4 regions of the Arthrobacter sp. SLBN-53 genome follow, and region 3 is predicted to be linked to each of the others. Evidence: predicted binding sites of a transcription regulator. Region 3 holds the regulator's gene; each other region holds the start of a gene.
The links. Region 3 encodes LexA, which represses DNA repair genes until DNA is damaged. Its sites were predicted from a motif close to TCGAACANNTGTTCGA; they were not measured.
Positions count from the first base shown of each region.

Region 1: the regulator LexA is predicted to act here: its motif matches at 2,109-2,124, upstream of FBY28_RS13575 (HNH endonuclease signature motif containing protein).
Region 2: the regulator LexA is predicted to act here: its motif matches at 1,700-1,715, upstream of FBY28_RS24710 (HNH endonuclease signature motif containing protein).
Region 4: the regulator LexA is predicted to act here: its motif matches at 2,591-2,606, upstream of FBY28_RS11310 (HNH endonuclease signature motif containing protein).

Region 1 is NZ_VFNN01000001.1:2,823,281-2,827,549, forward strand. Features, by position in the region: gene FBY28_RS13570 (acyl-CoA dehydrogenase family protein) at 1-553, shown strand, start outside; gene FBY28_RS13575 (HNH endonuclease signature motif containing protein) at 632-1,954, opposite strand; gene FBY28_RS13580 (LysR family transcriptional regulator) at 2,205-3,122, shown strand; gene FBY28_RS13585 (MFS transporter) at 3,133-4,269, shown strand, end outside.
Region 2 is NZ_VFNN01000001.1:5,144,055-5,148,323, reverse strand. Features, by position in the region: gene FBY28_RS24715 (ATPase) at 1-97, shown strand, start outside; gene FBY28_RS24710 (HNH endonuclease signature motif containing protein) at 219-1,550, opposite strand; gene ppc (phosphoenolpyruvate carboxylase) at 1,904-4,269, opposite strand, start outside.
Region 3 is NZ_VFNN01000001.1:4,900,881-4,905,149, reverse strand. Features, by position in the region: gene nrdR (transcriptional regulator NrdR) at 1-336, opposite strand, end outside; gene FBY28_RS23560 (LysM peptidoglycan-binding domain-containing protein) at 437-949, opposite strand; gene FBY28_RS23555 (MarR family winged helix-turn-helix transcriptional regulator) at 1,145-1,576, shown strand; gene FBY28_RS23550 (organic hydroperoxide resistance protein) at 1,605-2,027, shown strand; gene lexA (transcriptional repressor LexA) at 2,135-2,809, shown strand; gene FBY28_RS23540 (LGFP repeat-containing protein) at 2,840-4,269, opposite strand, start outside.
Region 4 is NZ_VFNN01000001.1:2,366,624-2,370,892, forward strand. Features, by position in the region: gene mdo (NDMA-dependent methanol dehydrogenase) at 1-1,010, opposite strand, end outside; gene FBY28_RS11310 (HNH endonuclease signature motif containing protein) at 1,154-2,587, opposite strand; gene FBY28_RS11315 (alpha/beta fold hydrolase) at 2,745-3,629, opposite strand; gene FBY28_RS11320 (winged helix-turn-helix transcriptional regulator) at 3,684-4,269, shown strand, end outside.

The sequences.
Region 1 (4,269 bases), 2.1 Mb from region 3:
TAAGCCCGAGGAGAAGATGGGCCTCCACGCCGTGCCGACCACTGCGGCGTTCTACGACAACGCCCGACTCGATGCCGACCGGTTGATCGGCGCCGAGGGACAGGGCCTCTCGATCGCCTTCTCCGCACTCGACGCAGGCCGACTCGGCATCGCCGCGGTCGCCGTCGGAATCGCCCAGGCCGCACTCGATGAGGCCACCCGGTACGCCAACGAGCGAACCACGTTCGGCCGCAAGATCATCGACCATCAGGGACTCGGATTCGTACTCGCCGATATGGCCGCTGCGGTGGTGAGCGCGCGCGCCACCTATCTGGACGCCGCGCGGCGACGCGACCTCGGCCTGCCGTACTCGACCCAGGCGTCGGTGGCCAAACTGATCGCGACCGACGCCGCCATGAAGGTGACCACCGATGCCGTACAGGTTCTCGGCGGCGTCGGCTACACCCGCGACTTCCGGCCCGAACGGTACATGCGGGAAGCCAAGATCACCCAGATCTTCGAGGGCACCAACCAGATCCAGCGTCTGGTGATCGCCCGCGGGCTGACGGCCTAGCACTCGACCGCGCCCCGGTCGGACCCGTCTCACTGTGTAGTTGTCAAGGTGCGCTTGTTCTTTGGGGTGTCTTGGGGGTTATGCAGCTGCGGGTAGGTCGGCCATGGTGCGGCGGGTGTGGGAGCGCAGATGCTCCGGCTCGGGCCCGCCGGGTGTGCGGGGTGGGATGAACCAGGGGTGGCGGTCGCGGCCGAGATAGACCTGCCAGCCACCGTGATGGATCAGGCTGTGGTGCAACCGGCACAGCAGCACCCCGTTGCCTAAACTCGTTGCACCCCCGGCGCTCCAGGGTTGGATGTGGTGGGCATCGCACCACGACACCGGCCGCCCACACCCGGGATGGGCACACCCACCATCGCGGACGGCCAGCGCTTTACGGATCGCCGGAGTGAACAGCCTTTCCGCGCGCCCGACATCCAACGGCACCCCCGAGTGGTCGACGATCACCGACGTCAACGTCGCATCACAGCCGATCAACTCGGCGGTCACCCTGCTGACCGGCCCGCCGAACCCCAACCGATCCACCGATTCGTCATCGCTCACACCAGTGGCAACGGGCCGGATCAGGGTGACGTGCGGGAGCACCCCACCGGACATCGGACGCCTCGACTGCGACAAATAGGTGCGCAGCACCTGCCCCAACGCCTCGGCCCGCCGGGCATCAATGGACCGGGGGTCCGGGGACCCGTCGGGTAGCGGGACCGGTCGGCACAACGGATCCAACGCCGCACACAGCTCGTCCCCGGTCCCGACGTCCAGATCCAGGGTGGCCTCGAACCGGCCCTCAGCGTTCTGCACCAACGTCATCCCATTGAGCGCGGTGTCCTCGGCCACCGGCACCACCCGGTCGGCAGGGGCAAGACTCGCGACACGGTCGATGGCGATCGCCCGGGCCTTGGCCGCCACCTCGGCCGGGGAGGTCTGCACCATCAACGCACGCACCACCGCCGCCCGATCGTCCTCGGACAACGGTGCTCGCGACTCCACGTGCGCGACACCTTTGCCGACGGCGTCGGCGAACTCGATACCGATCCCACCCAACCGCTGCGCGATCGTCAGTGCAGGCAGCACAGCTGCCATCCGCCCCACCCGTACCGCCCGGGACGCCGCACCCGGCGACATCCCCAACAACCTCAACAGATCAGCCCCGGTGCGCAGGTGCCGCCGCCCCGGCACACCGGCCCGTTCGACCGCCGCCACCGCCGCGGCGATCACCAAGTCCAACAGATTCCGCGCCGACACCGCCGCAGCCAACACACCCAACAACGCCTCGTCATCGACCACCGGCCGCGGACAACCCACCAACCGCCCCAAAACCGGCCCCACATCACCCTCCGGCGGCACCGGAACAAGCTCATCGATCAGAGCGTCGACAAACGCATCAAGACAGCTGGCGTCCATAACGGATACCGACTTCCCCCACAGCACCCACCAAGGGGCACCACCCCACAAGCACAGCCCGCACGATCCCCCGGACAGGGACCGTCGAACCTCGCGGCGACCGGAGTCGCGGTCTGCGGCTCACCAGATGCGAGGGTCGGGAACCGCGGCGCATTCGAACTTATGTTCGAGTCTATGCCCAATGCCGAAGCTCCGCAAGGGGTCCGCACCACGGCATCGGCCACGGCGCAACCGCCTCTACACTCCAGCCATGGATCTCGACGAACTGCACTGGTTCGTGACGCTCGCCGAGACCGAGCATGTCACCGATGCCGCCGCCGAATTGGGCATCAGCCAACCGACCCTGTCCCGGGCGCTCGCTCGCCTGGAGGCGCGCATCGGAGCACCATTGTTCGACCGTGTGAACCGTCGCCTCCGGCTCAACGCCTACGGCGCCATCCTGCTCGATCACGCGCGCCGCAGCATTGCCGAAATCACCAGCGCCACAGAACGTATTGCCGCCCTGCGGGATCCCGACACCGGTACCGTCCGACTCGCCTTCCTACACTCACAAGCCGGCGGATTCGTCCCGGACCTCCTGCGCCGGTTCCGCGCCGAAGCCCCCAACGTGCAGTTCGAACTGTTCCAGGGTGCCACGCTCGACATCCTCGATCGGCTCGACAAGGGGCACGTCGACCTTGCCATCACCTCACCGCGGCCAGCGGGCTTTCCGTGGCGGGTGCTCTACGGCGAGCGCCTGTGCCTGGCCGTCCCCCGGGATCACCGGTTCGCCGGGCGCAGCCGTCTACGACTTGCCGACGCCGGCGGCGAACCCTTCGTTGCGCTACAGCCGGGATTCGGCCTGCGCCAGTTGACCGATGAGCTCTGCGTCGCAGCCGGGATCGCACCGACGATCGTCTTCGAAGCCATGGAGATCCCCACGGTCGAGGGCCTGGTGGCCGCGGGATTCGGCGTCGCGGTCGTCCCGCTTCCACACCCCGATCGCATGGACAGTGCAGCGGCCTACATCCCGCTGTCCGAACCCACCGCCAAACGTCAGCTGGGTCTGACCTGGCGACCCGATGGCGAACTACCGCCTGCGGCTACCAGGCTGGTCGAGTTCATCATGCACAATCTGCATGATCTGACAGCAGTTCATACATTAGACACATTGAGAAGACCCTCCTAGTCTCGCCTGGGTGACCACGACGCTGAGCCCCACCGACTGGCCGGGTCATCAGCGTGGTTCCAAGGAGTACCGACGACTGTTGGCCGCGTTGTTCTTCGGCGGTGTCGCGACATTCGCGCAGCTGTATTCACCACAGGCCGTGCTGCCCATGATCGCTGCCGACCTGGGCACCGGCGCCGCGCACGCTGCACTGCTCGTCTCGGCGGCCACGGTCGGACTCGCCGTCGGCGTCATCCCGTGGGCGGCGGTCGCCGACCGGTTCGGTCGGGTTCAGGCGATGACCGTTTCGATCACGGCGGCAACGCTTCTCGGTCTGCTCGTCCCGCTCGCTCCCACCTCGGACCTCCTGCTCACCGGCCGCTTCCTTGAGGGCCTCATGCTCGGCGGGGTACCGGCGATCGCCATCGCCTACCTGTCCGAGGAGATCGATCCCGGCCATGCCGCGCGGGCAGCGGGAAGTTACGTGGCCGGCAGCACCATCGGGGGCCTCAGCGGCCGGTTGGTCACCGGTCCCGTCGCCGAGTTCGCCGGCTGGCGCATCGGGGTCGTCACCGTTGCGGTGCTGTGCGCGCTGTCGGCAATGGCGTTCGTCAGGCTCGCCCCGCGGGCGCGCGGTTTCCGGCCGGCCCGCATCAAGGGGCTGGGTCGGCGGCTGGCCGAAAACCTGCGCTCACCGCAGCAACTCGTCCTCTACGGCCAGGGCTTCCTGCTGATGGGTGGATTCGTCGCGCTCTACAACTTCTTGGGCTTCCGGCTGGCAACCGCACCGTTCGACCTGCCCCAGACCGTCGTCAGCCTGGTCTTCCTGGCCTATCTGGCCGGCACCTGGGCGTCGGCGCGCGCGGGTGCCGAGGCAAGCCGGTTCGGGCGCAAACCGGTCCTGCTCGCCTCGATCGCCACCATGATCATCGGCACCGCGCTGACCATCAGCACCGAACTCGTCGTGGTGCTGGCCGGACTACTGATCGCCACGGCGGGCTTCTTCGGCGCGCACGCCATCGCCTCGGGGTGGGTGGGCGCCCGTGCCGGAACGGCCAAGGCGCAGGCATCGGCTCTCTACAACCTGTTCTACTACGCGGGATCCAGTGCGCTGGGCTGGTTGGGCGGTGTGGCATTCGACGCGGCCGGTTGGACCGCCGTGGCCGGA
Region 2 (4,269 bases), 240 kb from region 3:
CGTCGAACTCGGTGAGGCCATCGCCACCCCGATCGCGGTAGTCGAGAGCGCGGTCCGCGGTCTGGTCTCCCAGCTGCGCCGAGCGGCCCACGTCTAGCGCGGCAGACCACCCTTCTAGGTCGACTGACCACGCTCCGCGCAACCGCCAATGACCCTGCCGGCCGTTTTCACTGTGTAGTTGTCAAGCTGCTTCGTGAACCTCTGTGCGGTGGACCCAGTCACGCCGCCGCCGTTAGGTCGGTCATGGTGCGGCGGGTGTGGGAGCGCAGGTGTGCCGGCTCGCGTTCACCGGGTGTGTGGGGTGGGATGAACCAGGGGTGCCGGTCGCGGCCGAGGTAGACCTGCCAGCCACCGTGATGGATGAGACTGTGGTGCAGCCGGCACAGCAGCACACCGTTGTCCACACTGGTGGTGCCCCCGGCGCTCCAGGGTTGGATGTGGTGGGCATCGCACCACGACACCGGCCGCCCACACCCGGGATGGGCGCACCCACCGTCACGGACGGCCAGCGCTTTACGGATCGCGGGGGTGAACAACCGCTGGGCGCGCCCGACATCCAACGGCACCCCGGCGTGGTCGACGATCACCGACGTCAACGTCGCATCACAGCCGATCAACTCGGCGGTCGCCGCGGAGATTGGGCCACCGAACCCCAACCGATCCACCACCTCCCCACCCACGCCCGGGGCCACCGGTCGGATCAGGGTGACGCGCGGGAGCACCCCACCGGACATCGGACGCCTCGACTGCGACAAAAACGTACGCAGCACCTGCCCCAACGCCTCCGCCCGCCGATTGTTGATCGGACGCGGATCCAGCGACCCATCCGGTAGCGGGACTGGCCGGCACAACGGATCCAACGCCGCACACAACTCTTCCCCAGTCGTCACGTCCAGATCGAGGGTGGCCTCGAACCGGCCCTCAGCGTTCTGCACCAGCGTCATCTCGTTGAGCGAGGTGTCCTCGGCCACCGGCACCACCCGCTGCTCGACCGGTAGCGCGGCGACACGGTCGATGCCGATCGCCCGGGCTTTGGCGGCCACCTCGGCCGGGGAGGTCTGCACCATCAACGCACGCACCACCGCCGCCCGATCGTCCTCGGACAACAGTGCTCGGGATTCCACGTGCGCGACACCTTTGCCGACCGCGTCGGCGAACTCGATACCGATCCCACCCAACCGCTGCGCGATCGTCAACGCCGGCAACGACGATGCGGCGCGCCCCACCCGTACCGCCCGGGCCGCCGCACCCGGGGCCATCCCCAACAACCTCAACAGATCAGCCCCGGTGCGCAGGTGCCGCCGCCCCGGCACACCGGCCCGCTCGGCCGCCACCACCGCCGCGGCGATCACAAAGTCCAACAGATTCCGCGCCGACACCGCCGCAGCCAACACACCCCACAACGCCTCGTCATCGACCACCGGGCGCGGACAACCCACCAACCGACCCAAGCCCGGCCCGACATCAACCTCCGATGACACTGGAGCGAGATCGTCGATCAGAGCGTCGACAAACGAATCGAGGTAGGTGGCGTCCATGCCGATACCCAAGCTTTCGAGGATTCTGATGGGGCAGGCAAGTTCATCGAAGACTTTGGCAATTGGCTCTGGCGGTCCATCACGGGACCGTCGAACCCCTCGGCGACAACAGTCGCGGTGCAGGCCCCCCCGTGCTGATCGGACCTTGGATGCTTTTACATTCGAACTTGTGTTCGAGTATACGTCGAGTATGGTTACTACGCAAGTGTTATCTCGCGGGACATCGGTGACGGTCCGGGCGCTTCTGATGGTGACACTTCGGCCCGGCCCCGGGCTCGACCACGCCCCGACCGCAAAGGACGCGGTCACCGTGATGCGGCGCCATCGTCACCGATGTGCTGAAGCGTCACACTGGCGCTGTGCAACTATCCCGAGTTGCGCAGAGCGCTGGCCAACCCGCTCATCGTCAGCAGAATGCCGCGTTGCACCAGTTCGTCATCGTCCCCGGACCGGTATCGGCGCAGCAATTCCACCTGCAGGTGATTCAGCGGTTCCAGGTACGGAAACCGGTTGAACACCGACCTGGCCAACGCCGGGTTGTCGGCAAGCAGGTCATCCTGGCCGGTGATCAGTCCATGCATGCGGACGGTCCGCTCGTGCTCATCGACGATCTTGTCGAAGACCCTCGCCCGCAGCTCCTCGTCGGCTACCAACTCCGAATAGCGGGCCGCCAGGCCGAGATCCGATTTCGACAGCACCTGCGCCATGTTCGACAGCACAGTGCGGAAGAACGGCCATCGGTTGTAGAGGTCGCGCAGGATCTCCAGTTTCGTATCGTCACCGGCGACGAACTGTTCGAAGGCGGTGCCGGTGCCGTACCAGCCCGGCAGCATCACCCGGGATTGGCTCCAGGCCAGCACCCACGGGATGGCCCGCAGATCCGAGATGGCAGTGGTCGGTTTGCGCGATGTCGGCCGGCTGCCGATGTTGAGCGCGCCGATCTCGCTCACCGGGGTCGAGGCCTTGAAGTACTCGACGAATCCCGGTGTCTCGTGCACCAATTCGGCGTACGCGCGCTGGGCGCGGGCCGCGAGGTCGTCGAGCACGCGGTAGGCGTCCTCGGCGTCCTCCCCCAACCCCTCGACATCCAGCAGGGTCGACTCAAGGGTGGCGGCCAGCAAGGTCTCCAGGTTGCGGTGGGCGATCCGCGGCTCGGCGTACTTGGCGGCGATCACCTCGCCCTGTTCGGTGATGCGCAGCGATCCCTTCACCGCACCGGGCGGCTGGGCCAGGATGGCGTCATAGCTCGGACCACCGCCGCGACCGACGGTGCCACCTCGACCGTGGAAGAGCCGCAACCGGATTCCGGTCCGCTGTGCCGAATCCACCAGGTCCAGCTCGGCGCGGTAGAGCGCCCAGTTGGCCGCCAGGTACCCACCGTCCTTGTTGGAATCCGAATAGCCGAGCATGACCTCCTGTTGGTCACCACGTGCGGTCACCAACGCCCGATAGACCGGGAGGTCCAATGCGGCCTCCAGAATGGCCGAGCCGCGCTGCAGGTCATCGATCGTCTCGAACAACGGGACGATGCCCACCGGTGCGTAGACGGCACCGGCGGTGGCATCGAGCAGTCCGGCCTCTTTCAGCAGGACCGCGGCTTCCAGCATGTCCGATACCGACTGGCACATCGAGATGATGTAGTTCGGAATGGCTTGTGGCCCGAATACTTTCACCGCCCGGGCGGCGGCCCGGACGATGCCGAGCTCCTTGGCGGCCAAGTCGGACAACTCCGCGCCGGGTCCGACCAGCGGACGGCGGGTGCCGATCTCGGCGGCCAACAATTCGACCCGCGCCTCCTCGGGCAGCGAGGCGTAGTCCGGATGGACACCCGCCCAGGCCAGCAACTCGGCGATCACCTGCTCGTGTACCTCGGAGTTCTGCCGCATGTCCAGACCCGACAGGTGAAAACCGAACACCCGCACCGCTTCTCGGAGTCGACCCAGTCGATCGTCCGCCAGCACCGCGGAGCCGTTGTCACGCAACGATGCATCCACGGTATCCAGATCTGCCAACAACTGCTCGGGCGTCTCGTAGGGTTCCAGACCGAGGTCGAGCTCGAGTGCGGGCTGGTCATCCAGGATCTGCATGGCGGTCGCGGTCAGCCGGGCGTGAATCGCCCGCAGGGCCCGACGGTAGGGCTCGTCGCTGCGGGCGGGTTCGGCACAGGCATCGGCGAGCGCGGCCATCTCCTGGCTTGTTCGCACCAGCCGCGAGGACAACGACAGTTCCTGTTCCAGCGCGCAGATCTCGCCGAAATAGTGGTCAAAGGCTGTATAGGCGGCGCGCCCGGTGGCCAGCCGTACCACCTCGGCGGTGACATTGGGGTTACCGTCACGGTCGCCACCGATCCACGATCCCGGCCGCAGGATCGGTTGTGCCAGCACCTGTGTGCCCGGCCAACGTTGCTGCAGCGCGTCCCGCACCTCGGCATTGACCCGTGGGATGACATCCAGGAATGCAGCCGGGTAGTACCGCAGCCCGGTTTCGATCTCGTCGGAGATCTTCAGGCGTGACAACCGGACCAACGCCGTCTGCCACAACGTGAGGATGTGCCTGCGCAGTTCGGTTTCGATGTCCCGGCCGCCGTCGGTGCGGGTGTGTCCGTGGAGCCGCAACCGCATCAGTTCGGTGATGTGGTGCTGGGTGTCGAAGACCGTGCGGCGGCGGGTCTCGGTGGGGTGCGCGGTGATCACCGGGGACACCAGCGCACCGGTCAAGGCCGCGGTGACCA
Region 3 (4,269 bases):
CGGCCCCAGGATGGCCAACCCGACCTCGTTACTGGGGATCTCCGGCGAGCCTGCGGCCCGCACGGCGTCTTCGACCTGTTGGGCAAGCAGATTGAGCGCATCGTCGTCGACCTGGCGGCCCTGGCATGCCCGTCGCACGCCCTTGATGACCTTTTCCCTGCTGAACGGCTCAGTGACGCCGCTGCGCTTGACGACTGCCAGCACCGCGGTCTCGACGGTGGTGAAGCGCCTGCCGCACTCAGGGCAGGACCGCCGCCGCCGGATCGCCTGGCCCTCGTCGGTCTCACGGGAATCGACGACACGCGAATCGGGGTGACGACAGAACGGACAGTGCATTCCCGCTCCTTCGCCGCACCACAGCTGCACCAGATTTGACGCTTCCGAGCGTACCTGCATGGTGCGGATACGGTGCGACCCCGTGCCGGTGCGCACGATCTCAGCCGATCGGTGCGATGAGGGTCTGCCCGGTCCGCAGGGTGCCGGATTCCAGCTTGTTCAGTTCGCGGATGCGCTCGACGACGGAGTCGGCAGGCACGTCGGGGGCGACCCGCGCCGCGATGCTCTGCAAGGTCTCACCGGTCTGCACCTCCACGACCGACAACCTGGTGGGCACCTCGACGGGTTGCTCCGTCGCGGAAACGCCGAGGTTGGCCACGAATCCCAGCCATAGCGTGAATGCGCCGGCCAGCAGCGCCAGCAGCACGGTCGCGGCCGGGGTGATCGGCCTGCGGTGCGAGGCACGCGACATCAGCACCCCCGTGCCGCGATGACCGATCGGCGCACCGCCGGGACGACGATCCTGCGGCCGCCGACGCCGCCGCACCACGACATCGCGAGGCAAGGGCCACACCTCGGCCTCCGACGGGGTGCGCCGCAGAACTTCCTGCCGCCGGGTGGCGCCGGACGTCCGGCGCTCACGCACATCGCTACGTGCTTCCAGAATCGTCATGTGCCTGCCTCCTTGAGGTGTGTTCGCTTCTTTGTTCGAACTGTAGTCGATCATCTGTTCGAACGATAGAACACGTGATCGAACTGTTAGCGAACGATATCGACACCCACCGACAAGCGGACGGTCGCGAATCCGCGGACGGAACTCAGCTCAATTCAATTGCCCACAATTGAATTGACCGCTACAGTTGTGGTCATGACCGCCGGACGCCTCGACGAACAGCTGTGCTTCGCGCTGTACTCGGCTTCGCGCCTGATGACCGCGGCCTATCGGCCGCTCCTGGCGGAACTGGGCATCACCTACCCCCAGTACCTCGTCCTACTGGCCCTCTGGGAGGACGACCCCAGCACCGTCGGAAACCTGGGCCGGCGGCTGCACCTGGACTCCGGCACCCTCTCACCGTTGATCAAACGCCTGGAGAGCACCGGCCTGGTGGTGCGTCACCGCGCGACCGCCGACGAACGTCGCGTCGAGGTCGCACTCACCCCCGCCGGGCGCGCCCTCGAAGAACGTGCCGCCTGCATTCCACAGCGCCTGCTGGCCGCCACCGATGCCCGACCCGAGGAGGTCGGCGCGCTACGCGACGCCCTCCGCGGACTTGTCGACCAGCTCAGCTCACCGCACTGACCGAAAACGACGAAAGGAACACCCACCGATGAAGAAGCTTTACACCGCCGAGGCCCTGGCCACCGGCGAGGGACGTGACGGACACGGCCGCACCTCCGACGGGAAAGTCGATGTCGCACTGAGTATGCCCAAGGAGATGGGCGGTTCCGGCACCGGCACCAATCCCGAGCAACTGTTCGCCGTCGGTTACGCGGCGTGCTTCCACTCCGCACTCCGACTGGTCGCCCGCGAACACAAGGCCGATGTCACCGACTCCGCCGTCGGCGCCCGGGTGACACTGGGGGCCGCCGAGGACGGCGCGTTCGGTCTTGCCGTCGAGCTGGAGATCGTGCTGCCCAATGTGAACCATGACACCGCCACCGAGCTCGCCGAGGCCGCACACCGGGTGTGCCCCTACTCCAACGCCACCCGTGGCAACATCGAGGTGACCCTGACCGTGACCGATGAGTGAGCTCGGCTGATCGCGCCGCAATGACGCCGCAGACACGCCCTGTCGGGCCGCGACACGCCTCGAACACATGTTTGATTATCGGGGCGGCTGCGACTACATTCGGCGACATGAGCGACAGCAGCGACACCCCTGAGGCACGCTCCAGCCTGACCGAGCGTCAGCGCACCATCCTGGAGGTCATCCGCTCGTCGGTGACCACCCGCGGTTACCCACCGAGCATCCGGGAGATCGGGGACGCGGTGGGGTTGACCTCCACGTCCTCGGTCGCCCACCAGCTGCGCACCCTGGAGCGCAAGGGCTATCTGCGGCGCGATCCCAACCGCCCCCGCGCGGTCGACGTGCGCGGTGCCGACGAGGTGATCACCCCGATCGTGGCCACCGACGTCGCGGGCTCCGATGCGCTACCGGAACCGACCTTCGTCCCGGTGCTCGGCAGAATCGCGGCGGGTGGGCCGATCCTGGCCGAGGAGGCCGTGGAGGATGTGTTCCCGCTGCCCAAGGAGCTGGTCGGCGAGGGATCGCTGTTCCTGCTGAAGGTGGTCGGCGAATCCATGGTCGACGCGGCCATCTGCGACGGCGACTGGGTGGTCGTGCGCCAGCAGAACGTCGCCGACAACGGCGATATCGTCGCGGCCATGATCGACGGCGAAGCCACGGTCAAGACCTTCAAGCGGACCAAGGGTCAGGTGTGGCTGATGCCGCACAACCCGGCGTTCGAACCCATCGACGGTAACGACGCCGTGGTGCTCGGCAAGGTCGTCACCGTGATCCGCAAGGTGTGATCGGTCGGCGTCTGACCGGTCGGCGTCTGATCAATCGGCGCGGATGAATCCGTTCGCGCGCGCGAATTCCTCACTGGAGAACCAGATCTCGGCCTCGGTATCGCGGTAACCGCGGCTACCGGGCGCCCAGTAGAGACCGGTCTTGGTATCGGCCTTGATGGGGTAACCCTCCGGGGCGCGGTAGCGATCGGTGGTCGCCAGTCGCATCGAGGTCCAACCGGCGTCATCGTCATCATCGTCCCCGCCGGCGGCAGCGTGACGTCCGCCCGTCACCTCGGGTTCCGGGGCGGTCAGGTCCGGCTCGGGTTCGAGCACCGGTGCACCGACAACACGGGCACCGAAGTCCGAGTCCGCATAATCCGAGTCGGCGAAATCAGACGCCGCATAATCCGAGTCGGCGAAATCAGACTCGGCGAAGACGGACTCAACCGGCTGCGGTGTGGGCGTCTCGATCCGGGTCGGGGCGGTGTCGACGTCATCTTCGTCGTCGTCGAACCGCAGCAGTTCTTCCGGCCGGTCGGTGTCGGCACCACGATCGGCGAACGGGTCGACGCCGAGGCCATCGGCATCCGCATCATCGCCGGCCCGGGGGTCGTGGCCGGCACCGGTGTCGATCGGATCGACCGTGAAGGAGCCCGCTGACCCGACCGGCGACAGTGATGCCCACGGATCCTGCGGCGGCGGACCATAGCCGCTGTCGCGATCCTCGGCCCGGTCATCGTTTTGGTGATCGTCTTGGTAATCGTCTTGGTGATCGTTCTGGCCATAGCCGTAGTAGCCACGGTCATCACGGTCATACGGATCGTCGTCGAGGTCGTCGTCGAACCGGTCCTCGTCACCGGACCGCCGGTTGCGCAAGACCGCCACGGCGATCACGGCGATCAGACCCACCACCGGGATGAGGCCCAGCAGCCACCACCAGCGCCAGGTGTACCACTTGTCGCCGCTGTCGCCGCCGCCGTTCGCCTGCGGGCCATCGGCCGGCGCTTGCGGGGAATCAGCCCCGGGAACCTGCAGGCCCGCCAGCTGCGACTGCAAGCCCGCGGGCTCCGTGCTGAACCGGTTGGCCGCCTTGTCCCACGAGATGGATCCACCGTTGAACTGTTGGTTGATCACGCCGCCGTTGTCGGTCTGATCGCTCTTGGGTGCGCCGAGTTCGCCGGTCGCGCCACCCAACTTCTCCCAGGCGGCATTCATGGCCCCACGGACGATCACCGCACCGAAGTCGGGGGTCCAGAAGATGACCGGCTTGTCCTCGGCGGCGAAGGGCACCACCGCGCTCTGCGGAGCCAGCCCGCCATCCGCCTCGCTGGCGGTGGGGAACCCGAGATCCCCGGTCGGCCCACCGACACTCTCGTACTTGGCCAGGATCTGCCCGGTCACCACGTTGGCACCGGTCTGCGGGCTGTAGAAGATCTTGCCGCCGGCATAGTTCTGGCCGACGCCGTCGGCGCCGATCG
Region 4 (4,269 bases), 2.5 Mb from region 3:
GCGGCATCGGCGGCCTGCACCGTGGTCATGTTCCGGGTGTCGACGCCCATCGCCGTGGCCAACTGCGCGTAGCGCTCGTAGCGCGAGGGCAGGTTGTACTCCCACACCCGGGGCAGGGCGATGGCGTTGTTGAGGCCGTGGTGGCTGTCGAAGAACGCGCTGACGGCGTGGCTGATCGAGTGCACGATGCCGAGGCCACCGGAATTGAATGCCTGCCCGGCGATGTACTGCGCGTTCATCATGCCTTCGCGCGCCTTGAGGTTGCGCGGCTCGAAGACGGCCTCGCGCAGGTGCTTGGCGACGAGTTCCACCGAGTACAGGGCGTTTCCGAGCGACGGGGCGAAGTCCAGCCGGGACACGAAGGGCTCACTGCCGTGGGCGAGGACGTCGAACCCGCAGTAGGCGGTGAAGTGCTGGGGGCAGGTGTAGTAGAGCAGCGGGTCGTCGATGGCCAGGGTGACGATGGTGGCCTCGTCGAAGCCGACCCACTTGTGCGGGTGTTCCATATCGGAGGTATCGGTGATGACGTAGGCCCAGGAGGTCTCCGAACCCGTTCCCGCCGTGGTGGATACCGCGATATGCGGCGGGTTCTCCTTGTTGGTGGACTTGGCGAAGCCCTCGAACTCGTTGATGTTGCGGCCGTCGTGCGCGATGACGACGCGGGCGCCCTTGGCGGCGTCATGGCTGGAGCCACCGCCGATGGAGATGATGCTGTCGCACTTCTCCTGCTGGTAGAGCGCCGCGGCCTCCATGACGTTGTAGTCCTTGGGGTTGGATTCCACCTTGTCGTAGAGCACGACCTCGACGCCCTGGTACTCGATCTTGCCGGTCAGTTCCTCGATGATGCCCGAACCCCGCAGGCCGGTGGTCATCAGCAGGGTGCGCTTGAAGCCGAGGTTCTTGGCCTCCACACCGATGATGTCGTGGGCGCCCACACCGAGCAGGGCGCGGGGGAAGGGGTGGAACTCCTTGATCGGAAAATCCCAAATCTGGTTCAGCTCAATGGCCATCGGACGACTCCTCGCGGTATCGGACGGGTGGTGCACCCGGTAGATCTCACCGTGGCCCCGCGTGGTCCGCGTCACAATGGCTTCGGCTCAGGACCCGCCGTCCGGAACGCCGAAACCGTCCGATCGGGCAGGTAGGCCTGCCGTCAGAAGGGTGGGGGTTCGTAGTGGACGGCGATGCGGGCATGTTCCTGTCGTTCCTGTTCGTCGACTCGACACCGGTTCGCCGCACGTTCGGCGGTGATGCGGCGGGTGCGGTCTTCGGCGCGGGAGCGATCGCGGGTGGGCATTTTCAGGCAGCGCTTCGCGTTGACGGGCAGGCTGGGTTGCAGCGAAGGCTCGCCGGTGGGGTCGCCCAGGCCGGTGAACCAGTGTCCGCCCTCGGGTTCGGTGGTGTAGACGTGCCCGGTCGGCGAGGTCCATACGACGGTGCCGTTGGCCAGTTGTGTGTCGCGCCAGTCGTGGAACGTTTTCAACAGATGGTGCGCCCGGCACAGGCATTTCAGGTTCGAGGGGTGGGTGGGCCCGGCCGGGTACGGGACGGTGTGGTCGATATCGGTGTTCCAGGCCGGCACATCGCAGCCCGGGAAGCGGCACGTCAGGTCCCGGCAGCGGATGAACTCGCCCAGTGTCGTAGACGGGAAGCGGCCGGCCTCGACGGTGATGGCGGCCGGCTCGACCGTGCGGACCCTCGCGTTGCGTCGGGCCTCGTCGACGGCAGGCAGGCCGATGTGTCCGTAGCCGGGAACGATGCCCAGACCGCCGACCGAATCGGCGACCAGGTGCACGATCAGACTGGCGCACGGCACGCCACTGGACACCGTCAGCGGCTCTGCCGGGCAACCGGATTGACCGCACCGACACGTCAGGGGCTTACCGATGAACACCGCGAAGAAGGCGTCCGAGCGGCGTTGATCCCTGGTACGCGGATCGGTGGGACACACCGAATCGGCCATCGCATCGAGGACGGCGTTCATCGCGGCGAGCGCAGCGAGGTCGATGCGGCCCCAAATCTCAGCGGTGCCGTCGCCGTTGGGGCAACCCCCGATCTCACGGTCACGGCGGATCTGCTCGCGGATCCGTACCGCCTCGGGATCCTGGGCGGCGATGACGGCGTTGATGCGGGCCTCGATCTTCGGCTCGGACAGCCGCACCCAGGTGAGGGCCTTCTCTGCCAGTCGCTCATCGACACGAGCCACGATCTCGGGGTCCTGGATGAGTTCGGTGCGCGACACGATCGCCGCCAGCATCCGGTAATCGAGCAACCCGCTCTTGGCGGTCGCGAGCACCCGGGGCAGCCGGGTGTACAACGCGATCGCCATCCGAACCTGCGCAGCGGCCCGGCACCGGCTCAACGCCAATGCCGCAGCAACCTCGGCGACCAGGCTGCCGTGCCCGTCGATGGCCCAGCACAATTTCTCGGTGTCATCATCGGGAGCGCGCACGTCGTAGAGCTGGCCGATGGCGAACAACCGGCGTGCACCACACGCATTCTCCTCACGGGCCTCGGCACCGATGTTGTCCACCGCTTGCCAGGCCGCCCGCTCCTCGGCCTCGAAGGTCGCCATGGTGTTCTTCATGAATAGAACACTAGTTCGATGGTCTGACACGTTGCGGCTCGACAGAAGATGTCCACACCGATTAGGCGGACTAGCGAAACCCTTGCAGAGAGCCCAGTTTCAAGGACTCTCGATCCCCGGTGTCTAGCCACGCTAATCGACGGGGACCCAGTGGACCCTAGGGGCGTGCGGACCACCCGCGGACCGCGGCGACGAACTCCTCCGGTGCGTCGGACTCCACGTAGAGGCCGGCACCCTTGACGATCACGGTCTGGTGATCGGGGAACTCGCGCTCCAGCCGTTCGCGCTCCTGGGGGCGGAAGGCGATATCGCCATCACCCCAGATGATCAGCGTGGGTAGGTGCGCGATGGCCGGCAGCCCGGCCTCGACCGCTGCGAAGAACGCGCGGCCGGACAGCACCGCACCGGGGAGCACCGCGCTCGCCTGCCGGCGCGCCGGTGTGTCCAACGCTCGCCGGTAGTGCTCCATCTCGGAATCGGAGGGCTTGCGGCGCTTGTGCCCCACCGGGATGAAGGCGCTGACGAGAAGGTTGAATTGGCGGACCAGCAGACGGGTCAGCGGTCCGCCCATGATGTGCCCGAAAGCCTCGAAGTGCAGGATGCCGTTGACCGGCCACGCCCACGTGTTGGCCAGGACCAGACGCCGGAAAACCTCCGGGCGGCGCTGCGCGACGGCCAGCCCGATCATTCCACCCCAGTCCTGCCCGACCAGCGTCACATCGTCCAGAGCGAGCTCGTCGACGAAGGCGGTCACCACCTCCGCGTGGTCCTGCGGTGCGAACCGGTAACCGGACCGGGCCGTCGACAGCCCGAATCCCGGATAGTCCAGCGCTATGCAGCGGTAGTCGCGCCGCAGTTCCCGCACGACATCACGCCAGAGGAACGACCAGGTCGGATTGCCGTGCAGTAGAAGCAAGATGGGGCCGGAACCCTCGTCGATGTAGTGCACGGAGTGCCCGTCGATATCGACGAATCGACTCTCGAAGGGGAACAGTTCGTCGTCGACCCAATCCGGCCGGACGCGCTTCGCAGTATCGGTCATGCACTTGACGGTCTCATATACACTTTATTTTCTCAAGCGATTGGAGAATGTGCGATGCGCCGTTACGGCCAATACTGCGGGCTGGCCCGCTCACTGGAGATCGTGGGCGATCGATGGAATCTGCTCATCGTCCGCCAGCTGCTGATCGCGCCGGCCCGCTACCGTGATCTGGTCGCCGGGCTACCTGGGATCGCCACCAACCTGCTCGCCGACCGCCTGCGCGAACTGGAATCGGCGGGCGTCGTCGAGCGCCGGCTCGGCGACGGCAGCACAGTCGAATACGCCCTCACTGCCTGGGGCGCCGAGCTACGCGAGCCCATCGAGGGCTTGATCCGCTGGTCCACCCCGTTGATGGTGCGCGGACCCGAGGGCGACGCGTTCCGCCACGAGTGGCTGACCGTCGCGATCCCGGCCCTGCTGTCCGCCCGTGTGAAGGTCCGTGCCGCCGTGTCGATCGGTCTTGCCGGTGACGATATGGCCCTGCAGCTCAACGCTTCCCGCGCGGGTTTCACAGTGGGCACTCCCGACGGTCGCGAACTGGCCGGCACGCTGCACGGCGCCCCCGAGTACATCCTCGGTCTGGCCGCCGGGGCTCTGACCATCGACGATGCCCGCGCCCTCGGGGTGATCGAGATCGACG